Linked DNA regions of Sulfolobus sp. A20. The protein of the gene in region 2 binds, or shares a complex with, the protein of the main gene of each other region. Links are inferred from orthologs where the notes say so. Each region holds a gene or a part of one and is shown on either strand. Other genes may lie near its edges. The genes, in order: BFU36_RS02320, BFU36_RS03740, BFU36_RS05505, BFU36_RS04360 and BFU36_RS04565.

Region 1 (2,873 bases), 240 kb from region 2 along the record:
TACTTGCTCATTTACGCATAGTTTAATCCCATGGAATTCAATAATTCTATGACTTGACAAGGTTTGAAATCCCTCACTCTTAACTCACTTTCTGAATCAAACCCGCACAACTTAGAAACTTTGCGTATGCTTTTATTTCTATACTTGCTTACACACTCAATAATTTTGATGATATTATCATTATAGTCCCTAATTCGATCAAATATAGTTATTATTGAATAAACTTTAGGCATAGGAACAAATGATTGAGGGGGAATAACATCCCTAACGTTTATATTGTAAAAGAAATTAACTAAAAAGGAAATGTAAGTTGGATCATTTACTAACTTATCAACGAAATCTTTCTGAAGTATTAAAACTAATCTTCTTACTTGATCTAATTTAGCTACTTCCTTAAAGAAATCAGAAGTTATGTCATAAGGTAATGAGGAGACGATTTGCCCCCTAATTATAGGAAGATTTCTTCCATCTCCTATTATCAAGTTATAATCCCTTAAGTATTTGATTAACCTGCCATCTATCTCTATGCATAAATCAGGTTTTAAAAACTTAGTAATATTCCCCTTTCCGCACCCTATCTCAACTATAGGCCTTTTACTATAATCTACATAAGTAAGGAACTTATTAATGACACTTCTATCCTTAAGAAATACTTGTGAAAGTCTCACCTTAACTTTTCAAGATAACCCACGTAGATAAGTTGTTGTTCAGTTTTTTTATTTTCATCCACTATTGGATACGCAAATAAGTAATATTTCTCTTCACCTTTAACCTCATTTATAATCCTTTCTACTATTATTGATACTATATCTTTAACCCCTACTCTATCCTCGATATCCTTAAAACTCTCAAAGGGTTTCTTTTTCCTTTCCTCTAAGATTACTCTTAATGTTTTTTTACCTATATTCGGTAAAAGTTCCAATGCGTGCAACTTTAATGTAAGCGGTTCAGCTTTATTAAAAAATTCTACGAATGCCCTCTCTTTCTCTCTTACTATTTTTTGTACTACTCTAGGTAAGTTCTCTTTAGATAGGGAGGTAAGATCGTCATAAACTATATGCCCATCCACTTTTACTTCTTGTTCAGATTCTAAATCTATCCTCTGCTCTGGTGAAAAGTTTAAATTGAATGAACGCAAAGTAAGCTCTAATAACAAGAAGTAATCCTCACCAATAGCTTGAATTAACGGTTTGTCCCTATGAAACTTATGTTTATCCAGAGGATTACCTTCTCTCATATAGTCCAAAACATATACTATACGTTCTCTTACCATCCTCTTTCTTTGCAATTTGTGTCCCGAATAAATAATGTATATTTTAAAAGTAAAAACTCAACTCTTCACGTATTTCCTTATTAAATCAACTATCTTCTGTATATCTTCTGAAGTATACGTCTTACCAGCATCCATTATAAGAATACTTCTAACCTCATCAGCAGTTGTAGGACAAATGCTAGCTATAACAGCTCTGATATCCTCCCTACTGACAATACTTTTAAGCTCTTCCATCAACTTCTCAGCATCTTCTGCACTACATTTTTCCACATCATTTAAATAATCAAAAGTCTTTTGCAACAAATTAGAAGAAACACCTGACTTTATAACGTCTGATAATAATTTTTTAGCTACAGAATAGGGAATGTAATGCTCTTCAACAACGTAAATAGATGACAATTTTCAGCTCACCTTATAAGGAACTAGGTGTTCTGGCCTAATGATTAAAACCTTTTCCTTTTCACCTAAAGTAACAGAAACCTCATATGCCCTTCCTCTTCTCCCAACTATTTTTCCTACTTTACCTTGATATCTTCTATGTGGCATACCCGCATGTACCGAAGAGTTTATCTTTATAACCACTTGGTCACCCAGATTATAAGTGTACATTAGCCTACTCAAAGGAGGAACTGCTCCTCTTTCCCTAGGATTCTTTCTTAATAAATTTCTTGATCTCGTTCTATATCCTTTGGAATGCTTAACCATACTAATCCCTTCATAACCATTATATAACACATAATTAAGATTTTTGTTGGAAAAACATTTAAGGTATAACTAAGGTATACTATATGCAAATATTGCGGGGGTGCCCGAGCCTGGTCAAAGGGGGCGGACTTAAGATCTAGGCCCCATAAAAATAAGAGATCCGCTGGCGAAGGCCTGCACGGGTTCAAATCCCGTCCCCCGCACTTAATTATAGACTGATCAAAAAGTTATTAATTCAAACTTATTGAGGAAAATCGTAAGATTATTGCAAGATACTAAAAAATCATCTAAAATGTAAGCCTCGAAAACTAGAAGAAATATCATTGCAACGTACATTAACGTGTGTGGACAACAATTTGGTTGATATAAATTGAATTTTCTTTATTGTGGAAAAGTATTTTTAGAGTTATTTATTAGGGCGAGAACGGGTTTGATTTCCTAGCACTTAAATCAACGAGAAACACAATAGCAAGATGGCTGAAAATATTCTTCCACAATATACTCTAAATCCATCGCTTAAGTAAAAAATTTACAGTTGGACGAAATTGTTGTCCACACACGGAAGAGGATTGCTGGACTAGATAGGCCGAAGTCGTTAACGGAAAGGGTTCAAGAGTTTGACGCTAAGGAAGAGGTGTTAAGGGAAATGGTCTTCGTAAAGCTTTGCCGTAGGCTAATGCACTATTATAGGACTCTAGCTTCCCACTTAGCCAGAACGTTATGGCAACTAGGCGTTTTAACGGTCTTTGTTGGTTATCCTTACTTCATTTCTCAAGATAAGGGTAATAAGTTTACTTCAAAATATTTGGTCTTATCGTAAATTAATATGAGTTATAGTGAATAAGCTTTATGAGTATAAAGGTGTTTCTCGTCGTTGAATATAATACTTCTAGGC
Region 2 (2,726 bases):
CTACGGCATTAATTAAGGGAATCTGCAAAGAATTAGGCATGAATGTAGTTACGCCCCCTGGTGCAACTGGTGGGATAGATACTGATTATAATGCTAAGGCTAATGCTACAATTGACTTGCTCAAGGATTATGATTTCGTTTTCTTACACATAAAAGCTACTGACGCTGCATCTCATGATGGATTAATAGAAGAGAAAGTAAAGGCAATAGAAAGAATTGATAGTGTAATAGGTAAAATAGTGGACAAAGTGGGAAGAGATAGCTTGGTGTTAGCCTTTACTGGAGATCACACTACTCCAGTCGAGTTCAAAGAACATACTGGTGATCCCGTACCCATAATGATATATGTTCCTTATCCTATAGTTTATGATAGTGTAAATGATTTCAATGAGAAAGAGGTTAGAAAAGGTAGTTTAAGAATAAGGGGACTAGATGTTTTAAATATTTTGCTTAACTACTCTAATAGAGCAGAAAAGTATGGAGCATAGATGATGAGGCTCGAAAGGGCAGATAGATGAAGAGCCTGCGCAGGTCTGACAAATCTAACATTTTTTCACGTAAGCTTTATTCAATAGATCTAAAGTTCTCCATCTAATCACTTCATTGTTTATGATAACCACTGCACCTACACCAGGCTGTCCATATATTATAAAACTTCCTAATTCAGAGTACATGATAACTGGCATTACGAGTAAGTCCTCTTCTCCTTCTACTAAAATAATTCCACCATTTGACAAAGCTTCTCGAATAGTATCAAATGTAGATAGTCTTATGACACCAGCTTCATTCTTTATCTTGTATTTTATCTTCCATTTACTTTCTACTCCAATCTTTCTCCTAGTCTTTCCATCAACAATTTCTAGGTAGGGGAGAATACTATTAGTTTCTAAAAAAGCACTTACATAATCACCTACAGTTATTATCTTTCTATTGCGGAATTCTTTCAAAAAATTTAGAAATAAATTATTATTTACAAATAAAATACCATATGGTCTAGAAAGTTCTCTCCTTAGATTCACATCATCAAATGTAAAGCATAATTCTATTTCACTATTATCGCGTATCTCCAAGGTTTCTTTACCTCTGCTATATTAGAGATTTCCGAATTTTCGTCAATAACTATTATAATACCATCCCAATCATCACTAAAGTTAGTAGATCCACAAATTGGACATACAGAATCATCTGGATTAACCAAAGCCTTACAATTTTTACAAGCCTTGAATAAAGATTTCCTGGCCATTTAAACATCACTGCTTTTTAATCCACTCTAATTTTCCTAAGTAAGGTTGTCTCATCGTTAAAGCTATTCTAGGTAATCTTGAAGAAGTAGCTGAGGCAATGCTAATTACTCTTGCCCTTACTTTATCTCCCTTCTGTATGACCTTTTTGGATTTTTCTGCAAAAATGACCCCCCTTGTATTATCAAATTTAAGATTATCGTCAGTTATCTGAGATATGTGCACTAATCCGTCAACTGGACCTAAATTAACGAAAACACCATAGTTGTCAACTTGAACAACTTCTCCTTCCACTACTTCTTGAGGAACTGGAACATATGTGAGCATATTAAATTCAACTTCATGATATGTAGCCCCATCTCCAAATACTAAAACTCCTTCCTCATTTACCTTAATGTCCAAAATAGCTAGTACTAATCCTAAATCTTTAATTAATTTCTCTTGGTATTGTTGTCTTAGCTCATTTATCGAGACCTCTTCCAAAGGCTTACCGAATTCACTTGGCGGAATCCTAACCACACTACGTGCTTTAATAAGTTTATACATACGTTAGATAAAATATAAGGATTTTATAATTTTACTCCTACCTTGTAGATATAATACTCCTACACCTTTTTTAATAGAAATGTTTTTTAATTTTTTGTCATTAGTAAAAATAAACATATCATGTTTAAGGGCAGTCCTAATAAGAGCGTCATCTGTAGGCAATTCTTCATAATCCCTAATTAAATTCCACATGTTTTTATATGTATCCAAATATTTTCTGGCTATTCTAACTCTTGTTGGAATAATAAATCCTTTTTTATTTCTTTCTTCCAATATATCCAATTCTTTTAAGACATTTGAATGAATATAAAAAGTAGGTTTATATTCTAACAATTCTATAATTTTAGTAAAAGGATCCAAACCATCGTATATATATAACAAAATATTTGTATCTATCAAAACCTTAATTATATAATTCCCCATCCTATCATTCTCCACCTTCCACCAATCTGTCTACTAATTACAACTCTAACTCCTTTAGACCAAACGGCAACAGGTCTCCTTAAGCTAACTTCAATCTCATCAGATTTTACATGTGTAACCACTCCGAGAGTAGTGGAAGATCCAACAGATAACATTAGAGTCTCCTTAGGTCTTATAGGATCAACCTTTAACAATTCCTTTACACCAACAACTCTCTCCAATAGATTATATTTCATTCTGAAATCCCAAAGAACATCTATCTTAGAATTAGCTGAGGTTACAACGTTTCCAAGCAAACTATCCGCCTTAGTTAATGAAGGATCTAAGTAAGTTCCTATAGCCACTAGTCCACCGGGCTTAGCCTCATTGAACTCCTCATCCCCAAATCTTATCGACGAAACCTTAGTGTAAATAGGCTCATAACTTACCTTCCCTTGACTTTCTACCCTCAAACCTGGAACAATCTTTATTTCTTGATCTATTTTAAACATACCTTGAATTATACTTCCTCCTATC
Region 3 (2,735 bases), 310 kb from region 2 along the record:
CATTATGGGTCCATATCCACATAATGTAACATCCTTCTCCTCTACAACCTCATAAAGTCCCTTGTAATCAAGATCTTTTATCTTCTCAATTGCATGCTCATCTTTCTTTAAAGTCACCTCATGAGGATCATAGTGATTCATGTCACTACTTGCCAAAACTACTATATCTTTATCGTTGTTTTTGGTCATTACATTATAAATTGCTTGAGCTAGCATTTCTGATATCTCTGGAGTTTGCATTAGTATCGCAATAGGAACAATTTTAAATTGATCTCCAAAAAAGTATTGCAAGAACGGTATTTGAACTTCTATGGAATGTTCGTATATATGAGCTTCCTCCTCCAAATCTATTACTTCAGACTCCTTAACTAACTGAAGCAATATGTCTTCATCGATCGTTACATTACCTAAAGGAGTTATCCATTCTCCCTTAGGCCAAGCAGAAACGTAAGAACCTAGACCAGAATGATTAGGGCCTAAAATTATCACAGTATCTGGCTTTCCTTCTGATGCTAAATGATAATATGAATAAGCAGCTACTGGCCCACTATAAATATAACCCGCGTGAGGAACAACAAAAAATAAATTATCTCTAGGTCCCTTTTTTTGTGGTATTTTAGGTAAGTATCCTGGTCCAACTTGATGCTTAAAAGACCACTCTATTTGTGCTTTTAACTTAACTGGGTCAGCCTCATAGAACGAGCCAGCAACTGCCGGTAATCTTTTCATTCAGATAACCTCATCTCGAACTCATTCACTTGTACGGCCAGATCTCCATCTGGCGGGATAACTCTTCTTTCTCTAAGTACTTGTCTAGCTAAAAGCCAATACAGTAAGGCTAATGACTTTCTTCCTTTGTTATTAGCCGGGATTATTAAATCTACAAAGTCAACTTTAGCATCAGTATCGGCAAAGGCTACTATAGGTATTCCTACTTTTGACGCCTCCTTTATTGCTTGAACATCTGTTCTTGGATCAGAGACTAATAATACCTTAGGTTCTAAGTACGTCGATAAATAGGGGTTTGTAAACGTACCAGGTATTACTCTGCCTACTAATGCCTTACCTCCAATTACTTCCGCAAATTTCTGAACTGGTCTATAAGCATAAGGTCTAGCTGCTACAGCAACTACGTCTTGAGGCTCATACCTAGCCAAGAACCTACCCGCTACCCTAATACGTTCATCTATCTTCCTTACATCTAGTACATATAGTCCTTCCGGTCTTACCCTATAAATGAATTTTTCCATATTTTTAGTACAACTATGAGTACCTATATGAACTCCAGCTGATAGGTAAGTATCTACTGGAACTAATAATTCAATTATGGCTCCTTTCTCTGACTTTCTAAGTTCTTCTTTTTCAGCTTCTGTCAATTCTCCTTCTTTTTCTTCCTTTTCAGCCAACTCATCTCCCCCTAAATAGGTCTAGTATAGTGTATGATTTCGTGTATTATATCTACATGTGAGAGGAACATCCTCCTACAACAATATCTTTTAACGCCTAGATCGTCTAAAACTTTCCCGGGATCTTCTCCCGTATTCACTCTATTGATAAAGATTTCCCACTTATCTGCTATTAACGAACCACATGTAAAACATCTTATAGGTATGATCATACCATATCACCTATATGACTTTTGCCTCCACCTTCTTGCACTGTATCTCATCCACTTCTCTGATTCTGTTTGTCTTGGATCTCCGGCTAACATAGTCCTATCATATGATCTATAAATTTTAGCTAATTCATCACTATTTGTATACTTAAGAATTGCCCTAGCTAGTGCCATTCTAGCAGCATCCGCTTGACCCATGATTCCTCCTCCGCTAGTAAATATCCAGCAATCAATTTTAGATCTAACGTTTTCACCAGCGAGTAGTAACGGCTCCATTATTTTTAATCTAACCATCTCTATTGGAACTAATTCTATAGGAGTCTTATTTACGTACACCCTACCTTTGCCGGGATATAAATAACATGTAGCTCTGGCCATCTTCCTTCTAGCGCTCGTTATAATCACTTGCTCTTGTTGACTCATCCAGACCACCCTAATTCTTTTGCCACAACCTCTACTGTGACATACTTACCTTTAAGTCTACTTATATCTGCTTCAGGGAATTTAATAAACTGCTTCCCCTCAAATTCTCTTGGCACTCCAATATAAGCCTTAACATTCTTCAACATTCTACGACCTTTGCCACTTTTAGGCAACATTCCCCTAATAGTTCTCTTAACAATGTTTATAGGTGATCTAGGTCTTCTTATCCCGTTTTTATATGGATTAAATAACGTTCTTACGTTAAAGAGTAACCTATAGGATTCAACTACTCGGGTTTTTTCTCCACTTATAATCGCTTTTTCTGTATTAACAATAACCACTTTCTTTCCATCCTTTAATAACCTCACAATCATACTAGCCATCCTACCTAATATCTGCCCTTCCGCATTTATAATCACAATATCATTTTGGTGTTGCACTTGCGTTTGGCTCATTGTTTCATCAACCTCACACTCTTACCCTTAAAGTCTTTAAAAGTTTCTAATGCTTTATTAAAACTCATAACTTGTCCTCCAGCTTCCTTAATTTTCCTTAAAGCAGAAGAGGAGAAATCTAATGCTATAACAGTTACTGGATGGTCCAGCTTTCCTATACCTAAAACCTTACCTGGAACAACAACTATCTCATTGGGCTTAGTATACTTATTTATTTTATATATATTTATATAAGGTCTCTT
Region 4 (3,025 bases), 110 kb from region 2 along the record:
CAGGAATAATTCCTGCTAGAAGTACTATTCTCCAAACAATATTTGCTGGTTCTCCTAACATTATCAAGATTTGATCGACGAAAGCTGCGGCTACTGCTCCTAGCCCCCACAATACTGCAAAAGTTATAATCATTCTTTTACCTCTACTCTTTGGATTTGAGTTCTCAGCAATTATTAATGGAGAAAGAACGTAATCTGCTCCAATCCCTAATCCTAAAATCACTCGCGAGATTAGTAATTGGAAGAAATTAAAAGATATTGACTGAGATAGGATTCCTATACTCATTAGGCCTACGTCTAATCCGTAAATTATTTTCCTACCCATTTTATCGGATAAAAATCCTAATAGTATAGCTGAGATTGCTGCTCCGTAATATGAACTAGCAATCAAAAATCCTTCTTGTACTATTTGTAAATGTAGTGCATCTTGTATGTAGTAAAATACTAGAGAGATTGAATAAAGTTCGTATCCATCTGTGAATACTCCCATTCCTGCAGTTAATGTGCTTTTAATCTCTAGATCGTCAAAGGGTAGACTATCTTCGTCCATCGAACCTTTCTTTATTTTGCTCACTAATAAAAGTATCTAGTATAAGTATATACTCAAAAATAATATGTGCGGACCCGCCGGGATTTGAACCCGGGACCGCCGGCTTACCTCCTGGACGCTAGAAGGCCGGCGCTCCGTCCTGGCTGAGCTACGGGTCCATCTTAAAATGAGAATTTAAATAAATAAGATTTTCTCATTTTCTACTCATATTCTCTCCACACTTTTCCACACTTTGTGCATTTATAGAATCTAGTAGGTGGCTCGTCAGCTCTTCTCGTCTGCAATATCCAAAAGAAAGCTTCATCATTGCCACATGAAGGGCAGAGTATTCCCTTTATTTTTTGCGCTCCAGCTGGCATTGGCTGTTCTTCCAGAACTAAAGTCTTATCTTTGATGGAATGTTTAACCTTAGTTGTTACAGTTATAGTTTGGTGATCTTCTTCCTCATATCCGCACTTATTACATTTATAAACGTTTTTACCATTTACTTTTTTTGGTAACATTAAGGAGTTACACTTCGGACAGAACTTCATAAGATCACCAGTTACAGAATTAAGAATTATTATTTATTGATATTTAACTTTTCTGATAACTTAAGAGCAACTGTTCTACATAAATTCTCCAACTGATTTTCAGTATACTTTTCACCTATTCCTAGATTCGAGTATCTTATTTCCTCGGAGATTGGGGATGAAGTAATTTCACTGATCAGTTCTTCTTTGTTCAGACTTAAGAATAGCTTCTCTATGAAAAATCCTCTAAATACGCATAGCACGTAAAAGGTATCATCATTTGATACTAAAATTGCAACTCTAGCTTCTGATTTCAATTATAATACTCCTTTGATTTCATTTAAATATTGAGAGGAAATATTCTTTATCATTTGAATACCTTCTAAAATTGCATCTTTTGGAGTAATAGATCCATCAGTTAATACTTTAACTACTATTTTATCCAATAATGGGTGAGGCTGATAATATGAGGAAAAAGTAACTCCTCTAATTTTTCTTAACGTACCTGCTAATAGATTACCAAGCGTATGATCCTCACCTTCTATTTCAAGTTCCAAATAATTATTATCGCTCTTAAGAATTTTAATTTCCACCTTTTTTCACCACATAGCTGCCAATTTTTCTCTGTTCTATATTACCACACATATTACATTTTAAATTATTCTCATCTTGCTTAACTAATACTGCTCCACATCGTGAACACTTAGCGTATATTACTCCAAGATCTTTGGCTTTAATTGTTAGCGATAAAGGTATAGAAAAGGATATCAATTTTGCTTTAATAACATCCCCTACCTTCACAGCTTCATTTATAGTATTTAATCTTTTATTTGATATCTGAGAAATATGCAAATACGCTGATAAAGGTGACTGTAATTTCCTTTCTTCTATTCCGATTATCGAGACCGACGCTAAGTCCTCTCTAGTAGAATTAACTATACCTATAACGTATTTAGCTTTTTTCAAATTATTTATTAGTACCTTTTTAATTGGTAATACATTGCTCTTTCTATTTAGCATATCATAGAATATCTTACCTATAACTGCTGATCTCACAACTCCATTAATCTCGTATGTACCATCACCACTCATGAATTCTTCAATTACAGCTAATTCCTCTCCAGGTAAGCTTATATCCCCTTGAGTTCTCACTTTCAATCACCACGGAAAAATATATGGTTCTAAACTATTATTTATAACCATTTTAGCCTCACCTGGAGTGAGGACAGGTTTTTCGTAATTAAACAAATCGTCAATAGGTAATCTTGGGCATGAGGTAACTAAGAATACATCAACGAAACTCCTATCTATGTTTCTCAACACATCTATAGTTAGTACCTTATTTGTTACTATGTACACGTTATATCCTCTCTTGTTTAATTCATCGTAAAAGTATTTTACCATCAAAGGTCTGTTTTGCCCGACTTTAATGCCTTGTATTATTACCCAATTTCTTTTATCAAACGCTTCCATTATTTTCGCATATCTAATCTTTAATATTTTTTGTATTTCATTGGTGAGATCTTCAACTTTTTGAGTGTATGGATCAACTTTTATGGTAGGCTTGTTAGTAGTTAACCCTAAACCTATTGCATGGAATAGTCCACCAGATACTATTATATAAACATCCGCTGGAACTTCAGCTGGCTTATAGTCACAACCGAGTACTTGTCCATCAAACATAAATTTGCTCGATGGCTTGCCTATTATTACCTCAAAGTGATCTTCAAGTCCCTTCTTAATTTCGGGTAATAGTTTAACGTGTTGGAGGGTCGATGTAAGAGATACTTTCTTAGCATCGTATTTATTTTTCAATATTTGTATTAGGTCATCCAATATTTTAGGGTTCAAATTTATTTTACTCTCAACGTTTATGAATACAGTAGGGAACTTAGGATAATACCATGTATATGGTGTATGACCAAAATGTATTATTAGATCAGCTCCTATCTCTTTAGCCTCA
Region 5 (2,732 bases), 150 kb from region 2 along the record:
TTTCAAATGGACACATTCTTCCCCATTGTGTACCATGCAAATCTCTAGCTTCAAAGTTTGGCTGTCCCCTAGCTAATGAGGATATTACTCTTCTTAAATGGCTTAACATTGAAAGCCAATTAGTTCTATCTAATAACTGACTTACTCCAGTTCTTCCGCCTACCCAATTCCCAGTAGCCAACGCATGCCTAATTCTCTCACTTATAATATCTGGTCTAACTAAGGCTTTTAGACTAAGCTTCCTTCCTCTAACCTTAGATTTTTCGAGCTGATATGTTAGATCTTTAACGAAGGCTTTAAACGCTACCCTAAACAAGCTTGCGAATAGATCTCCTGCTAGCCTCAATCTTTTATTTGCATAATGATCTTTATCATCAGCATCTCTCCTTCCAAGATACAATTCAATAACTTTAGAGACTGCGTAAGCCAGATAGTAGGCTTTCTTTTTTCTATCATCTGGAGAAGTACCTAAATGTGGAAGGAAATATTTATCAATAATTTGCTGTGCTTTTTCAATTCTGTTTTCCCTCTTCTGACCTATAGCAATTCTATTGCCTATAAAGTCTAGAGCATCGTCTGTTGTAGCTATTGAACTAGCTTGATCAATAGACGGAAACAACTCGTTTTGAATTTCTGGATCTAAAGACACGGCGTAGACAATGTCTCTATCTGTTATTAATCCCAACGCTCTCATCATTATTACAAACGGTATCCTGCCAGGCACAGCAGGGAACGAAACATGAAAAGTTCCATCTTTAAGTCTTTCAATGGTTACAGGAACCCTATAGCCCGCCGTACTCGATATTATTTTTGCTGTATGTGTTATATTTGAGCCAGTCTTTCCTACATCAACGAGAACTCTATTTGGGGCTAGATCCTCTTGCGTTACAATCACACGTTCGGAACCATTAACTATAAAGTAACCTCCTGGATCTTTTGGATCTTCCCCTATTTCAATTAACTTGTCTAATGTATATTGTGAAATTGGATCAATTGAAGACTTAAGCATAATTGGTAAATCTCCAATGTAAACTTCCTCTGGTTCTGCTTCTATGTTGTTCTCAATAGGTATCATGGTAAGCCATAGAGGCGCAGCGTATGTCAAGTTTCTTAGCCTGGCTTCCATTGGCGTAATTTCCCTTTCTCCTCTATCTGCCTCCCTAACTCTAGGCCTACCTATTCTAATTTTACCGAGCTTTACTTTTAAACCGGGTATTTCTGTGGGTATTTCTCCCTGCTCATCAATTATTTCTTGAAGTTTATTTCTAACGAAATCATTATAAGAATCTAAATGTTGCCTAACTAGACCCTTACTTTTGAAATAGGCTTCGATAATAGACCATTTATCATTAATCTCTAGATAATCTGACATTATTACTCCTCCTCTCAGCTTATCCACTAATTACATACCTATAAGAGATGACTTCTCCGTAAATCGGACTTTTCTTAACTATCCTAATAATATCCCCTGGTCTAGCACCAATTGCTTTAACGACTGGATCAGAGGCTCTTATCCAACTTAATTGCTCGGGCTTTACACCTAATTCCTTTAATATCTTATAAGCTTCTTCAACGCTAAGTATTTCATGCTTAGGCACTAGATAATGGATTCTGGGATCTATCTTCTTACTAGTAGATGAACCTCTCATTATTAACCTATAATCACATACTGTTATAGCTATTAAGAGTTTTACTCTATATATTAAAAACCTTAAGACCTCGTATAATCACCGAAAAGACGTCATTTTTATAGATTAAGTATTTTATTCTTTATGACGCAATATACTGTTTTACCTTTACTCACTACACTATTCAAATCCAATAAACTAATTTACTTAGAAGTCTAAGCTGAGTATAGGTGATGCTTTATTAGTAATACTAAAAAACTTAGGCAGCCAATAGTAGTAGTATTAGGGCACGTAGACCATGGCAAAACAACTTTGCTTGACAAAATTAGAGGAACAGCAGTAGTAAAAAAAGAGCCAGGCGAGATGACACAAGAGGTAGGTGCTAGTTTCGTCCCTAGTTATATAATAGAGAAACTTGCTGAGCCACTTAAGAAAAAAATACCCATTAAGTTGCAAATACCCGGCTTATTATTTATAGATACGCCAGGACACGAGTACTTCTCTAATTTAAGAAGAAGAGGCGGAAGCGTTGCGGATATAGCGATATTAGTAGTTGATATAGTAGAAGGTATACAGAAGCAAACAATAGAGTCTATACAGATACTTAGAGACAGAAAAGTTCCATTTTTAGTAGCTGCAAATAAGATAGATAGAATACCGGGTTGGAAAGCAAACTACGACTTACCTTTTCTTGAAACTATTGAGCTGCAGAGAGCTGATGTAAAGGCTTATTTAGATAATTTAGTTTACAACTTAGTTTCAAAACTAGGAGAATTAGGCTTTAATGCAGACAGATATGACAGAATAAGAGATTTTACTAAAAATATTGCCATAGTACCGTTATCTGCAAAGACAGGTGAAGGAGTAGCTGACTTATTAGCGTTATTAGCTGGATTAACACAAAGGTATTTAGAGACTAAGTTAAGATTTGCTGAGGGACCAGCTAAGGGCGTTATTCTAGAGGTGAAAGAAGATCCGGGATTAGGACATACGATCGATGTTATAATATACGATGGTGTACTCAAGAGAAATGATATAATAGTTTTAGGTGGGATAAACGGTCCTATAATCACAAAAGTAAGAGGTATTTTTGTACCTAAACCG

The links.
Region 1: BFU36_RS03740 (region 2) and BFU36_RS02320 share a complex: the UniProt entries of both Methanocaldococcus jannaschii proteins name them as parts of the RNA polymerase complex. The link is inferred for Sulfolobus sp. A20 from one-to-one orthologs.
Region 3: BFU36_RS03740 (region 2) and BFU36_RS05505 share a complex: the UniProt entries of both Methanocaldococcus jannaschii proteins name them as parts of the RNA polymerase complex. The link is inferred for Sulfolobus sp. A20 from one-to-one orthologs.
Region 4: BFU36_RS03740 (region 2) and BFU36_RS04360 share a complex: the UniProt entries of both Methanocaldococcus jannaschii proteins name them as parts of the RNA polymerase complex. The link is inferred for Sulfolobus sp. A20 from one-to-one orthologs.
Region 5: BFU36_RS03740 (region 2) and BFU36_RS04565 share a complex: the UniProt entries of both Methanocaldococcus jannaschii proteins name them as parts of the RNA polymerase complex. The link is inferred for Sulfolobus sp. A20 from one-to-one orthologs.

The regions. Positions count from the first base shown.
Region 1 is NZ_CP017006.1:444,191-447,063, reverse strand. What follows is about bases 2-2,848. They hold BFU36_RS02320 (DNA-directed RNA polymerase subunit F), read right to left. Parts: upstream 1,673-2,848; coding sequence 1,331-1,672; downstream 2-1,330. Other genes in these bases: BFU36_RS02300 (zinc ribbon domain-containing protein), read left to right, coding at 2,828-2,848; BFU36_RS02305 (transposase), read left to right, coding at 2,514-2,798; BFU36_RS02315 (50S ribosomal protein L21e), read right to left, coding at 1,676-1,978; BFU36_RS02325 (DUF655 domain-containing protein), read right to left, coding at 665-1,288; BFU36_RS02330 (16S ribosomal RNA methyltransferase A), read right to left, coding at 12-668. Also shown: more of BFU36_RS02335, read right to left, coding at 1-1; more of BFU36_RS02300, read left to right, coding at 2,849-2,873. UniProt on the Methanocaldococcus jannaschii protein: DNA-dependent RNA polymerase (RNAP) catalyzes the transcription of DNA into RNA using the four ribonucleoside triphosphates as substrates. This subunit is less well bound than the others.
Region 2 is NZ_CP017006.1:681,679-684,404, forward strand. Bases 20-2,719 are described here. They hold BFU36_RS03740 (DNA-directed RNA polymerase), read right to left. Parts: upstream 1,788-2,719; coding sequence 1,251-1,787; downstream 20-1,250. Other genes in these bases: BFU36_RS03725 (2,3-bisphosphoglycerate-independent phosphoglycerate mutase), read left to right, coding at 20-488; BFU36_RS03730 (GTP-dependent dephospho-CoA kinase family protein), read right to left, coding at 543-1,070; spt4 (transcription elongation factor subunit Spt4), read right to left, coding at 1,043-1,243; BFU36_RS03745 (PIN domain-containing protein), read right to left, coding at 1,791-2,210; BFU36_RS03750 (translation initiation factor IF-2 subunit gamma), read right to left, coding at 2,195-2,719. Also shown: more of BFU36_RS03725, read left to right, coding at 1-19; more of BFU36_RS03750, read right to left, coding at 2,720-2,726. UniProt on the Methanocaldococcus jannaschii protein: DNA-dependent RNA polymerase (RNAP) catalyzes the transcription of DNA into RNA using the four ribonucleoside triphosphates as substrates.
Region 3 is NZ_CP017006.1:991,332-994,066, reverse strand. Bases 19-2,727 are described here. They hold BFU36_RS05505 (DNA-directed RNA polymerase subunit N), read right to left. Parts: upstream 1,619-2,727; coding sequence 1,418-1,618; downstream 19-1,417. Other genes in these bases: BFU36_RS05490 (50S ribosomal protein L18e), read right to left, coding at 2,490-2,727; BFU36_RS05495 (50S ribosomal protein L13), read right to left, coding at 2,035-2,478; BFU36_RS05500 (30S ribosomal protein S9), read right to left, coding at 1,625-2,038; rpsB (30S ribosomal protein S2), read right to left, coding at 726-1,406; amrB (AmmeMemoRadiSam system protein B), read right to left, coding at 19-729. Outside these bases: more of amrB, read right to left, coding at 1-18; more of BFU36_RS05490, read right to left, coding at 2,728-2,735. UniProt on the Methanocaldococcus jannaschii protein: DNA-dependent RNA polymerase (RNAP) catalyzes the transcription of DNA into RNA using the four ribonucleoside triphosphates as substrates.
Region 4 is NZ_CP017006.1:794,579-797,603, reverse strand. The notes cover bases 18-3,016. They hold BFU36_RS04360 (DNA-directed RNA polymerase subunit L), read right to left. Parts: upstream 1,656-3,016; coding sequence 1,380-1,655; downstream 18-1,379. Other genes in these bases: dph2 (diphthamide biosynthesis enzyme Dph2), read right to left, coding at 2,221-3,016; BFU36_RS04355 (exosome complex RNA-binding protein Csl4), read right to left, coding at 1,645-2,214; BFU36_RS04365 (DNA-directed RNA polymerase subunit M), read right to left, coding at 1,113-1,379; BFU36_RS04370 (transcription factor S), read right to left, coding at 751-1,083; BFU36_RS04380 (MFS transporter), read right to left, coding at 18-550. Outside these bases: more of BFU36_RS04380, read right to left, coding at 1-17; more of dph2, read right to left, coding at 3,017-3,025. UniProt on the Methanocaldococcus jannaschii protein: DNA-dependent RNA polymerase (RNAP) catalyzes the transcription of DNA into RNA using the four ribonucleoside triphosphates as substrates.
Region 5 is NZ_CP017006.1:829,082-831,813, forward strand. What follows is about bases 21-2,726. They hold BFU36_RS04565 (DNA-directed RNA polymerase subunit H), read right to left. Parts: upstream 1,650-2,726; coding sequence 1,392-1,649; downstream 21-1,391. Other genes in these bases: BFU36_RS04560 (DNA-directed RNA polymerase subunit B), read right to left, coding at 21-1,372; infB (translation initiation factor IF-2), read left to right, coding at 1,869-2,726. In the rest of the region: more of BFU36_RS04560, read right to left, coding at 1-20; more of infB, read left to right, coding at 2,727-2,732. UniProt on the Methanocaldococcus jannaschii protein: DNA-dependent RNA polymerase (RNAP) catalyzes the transcription of DNA into RNA using the four ribonucleoside triphosphates as substrates.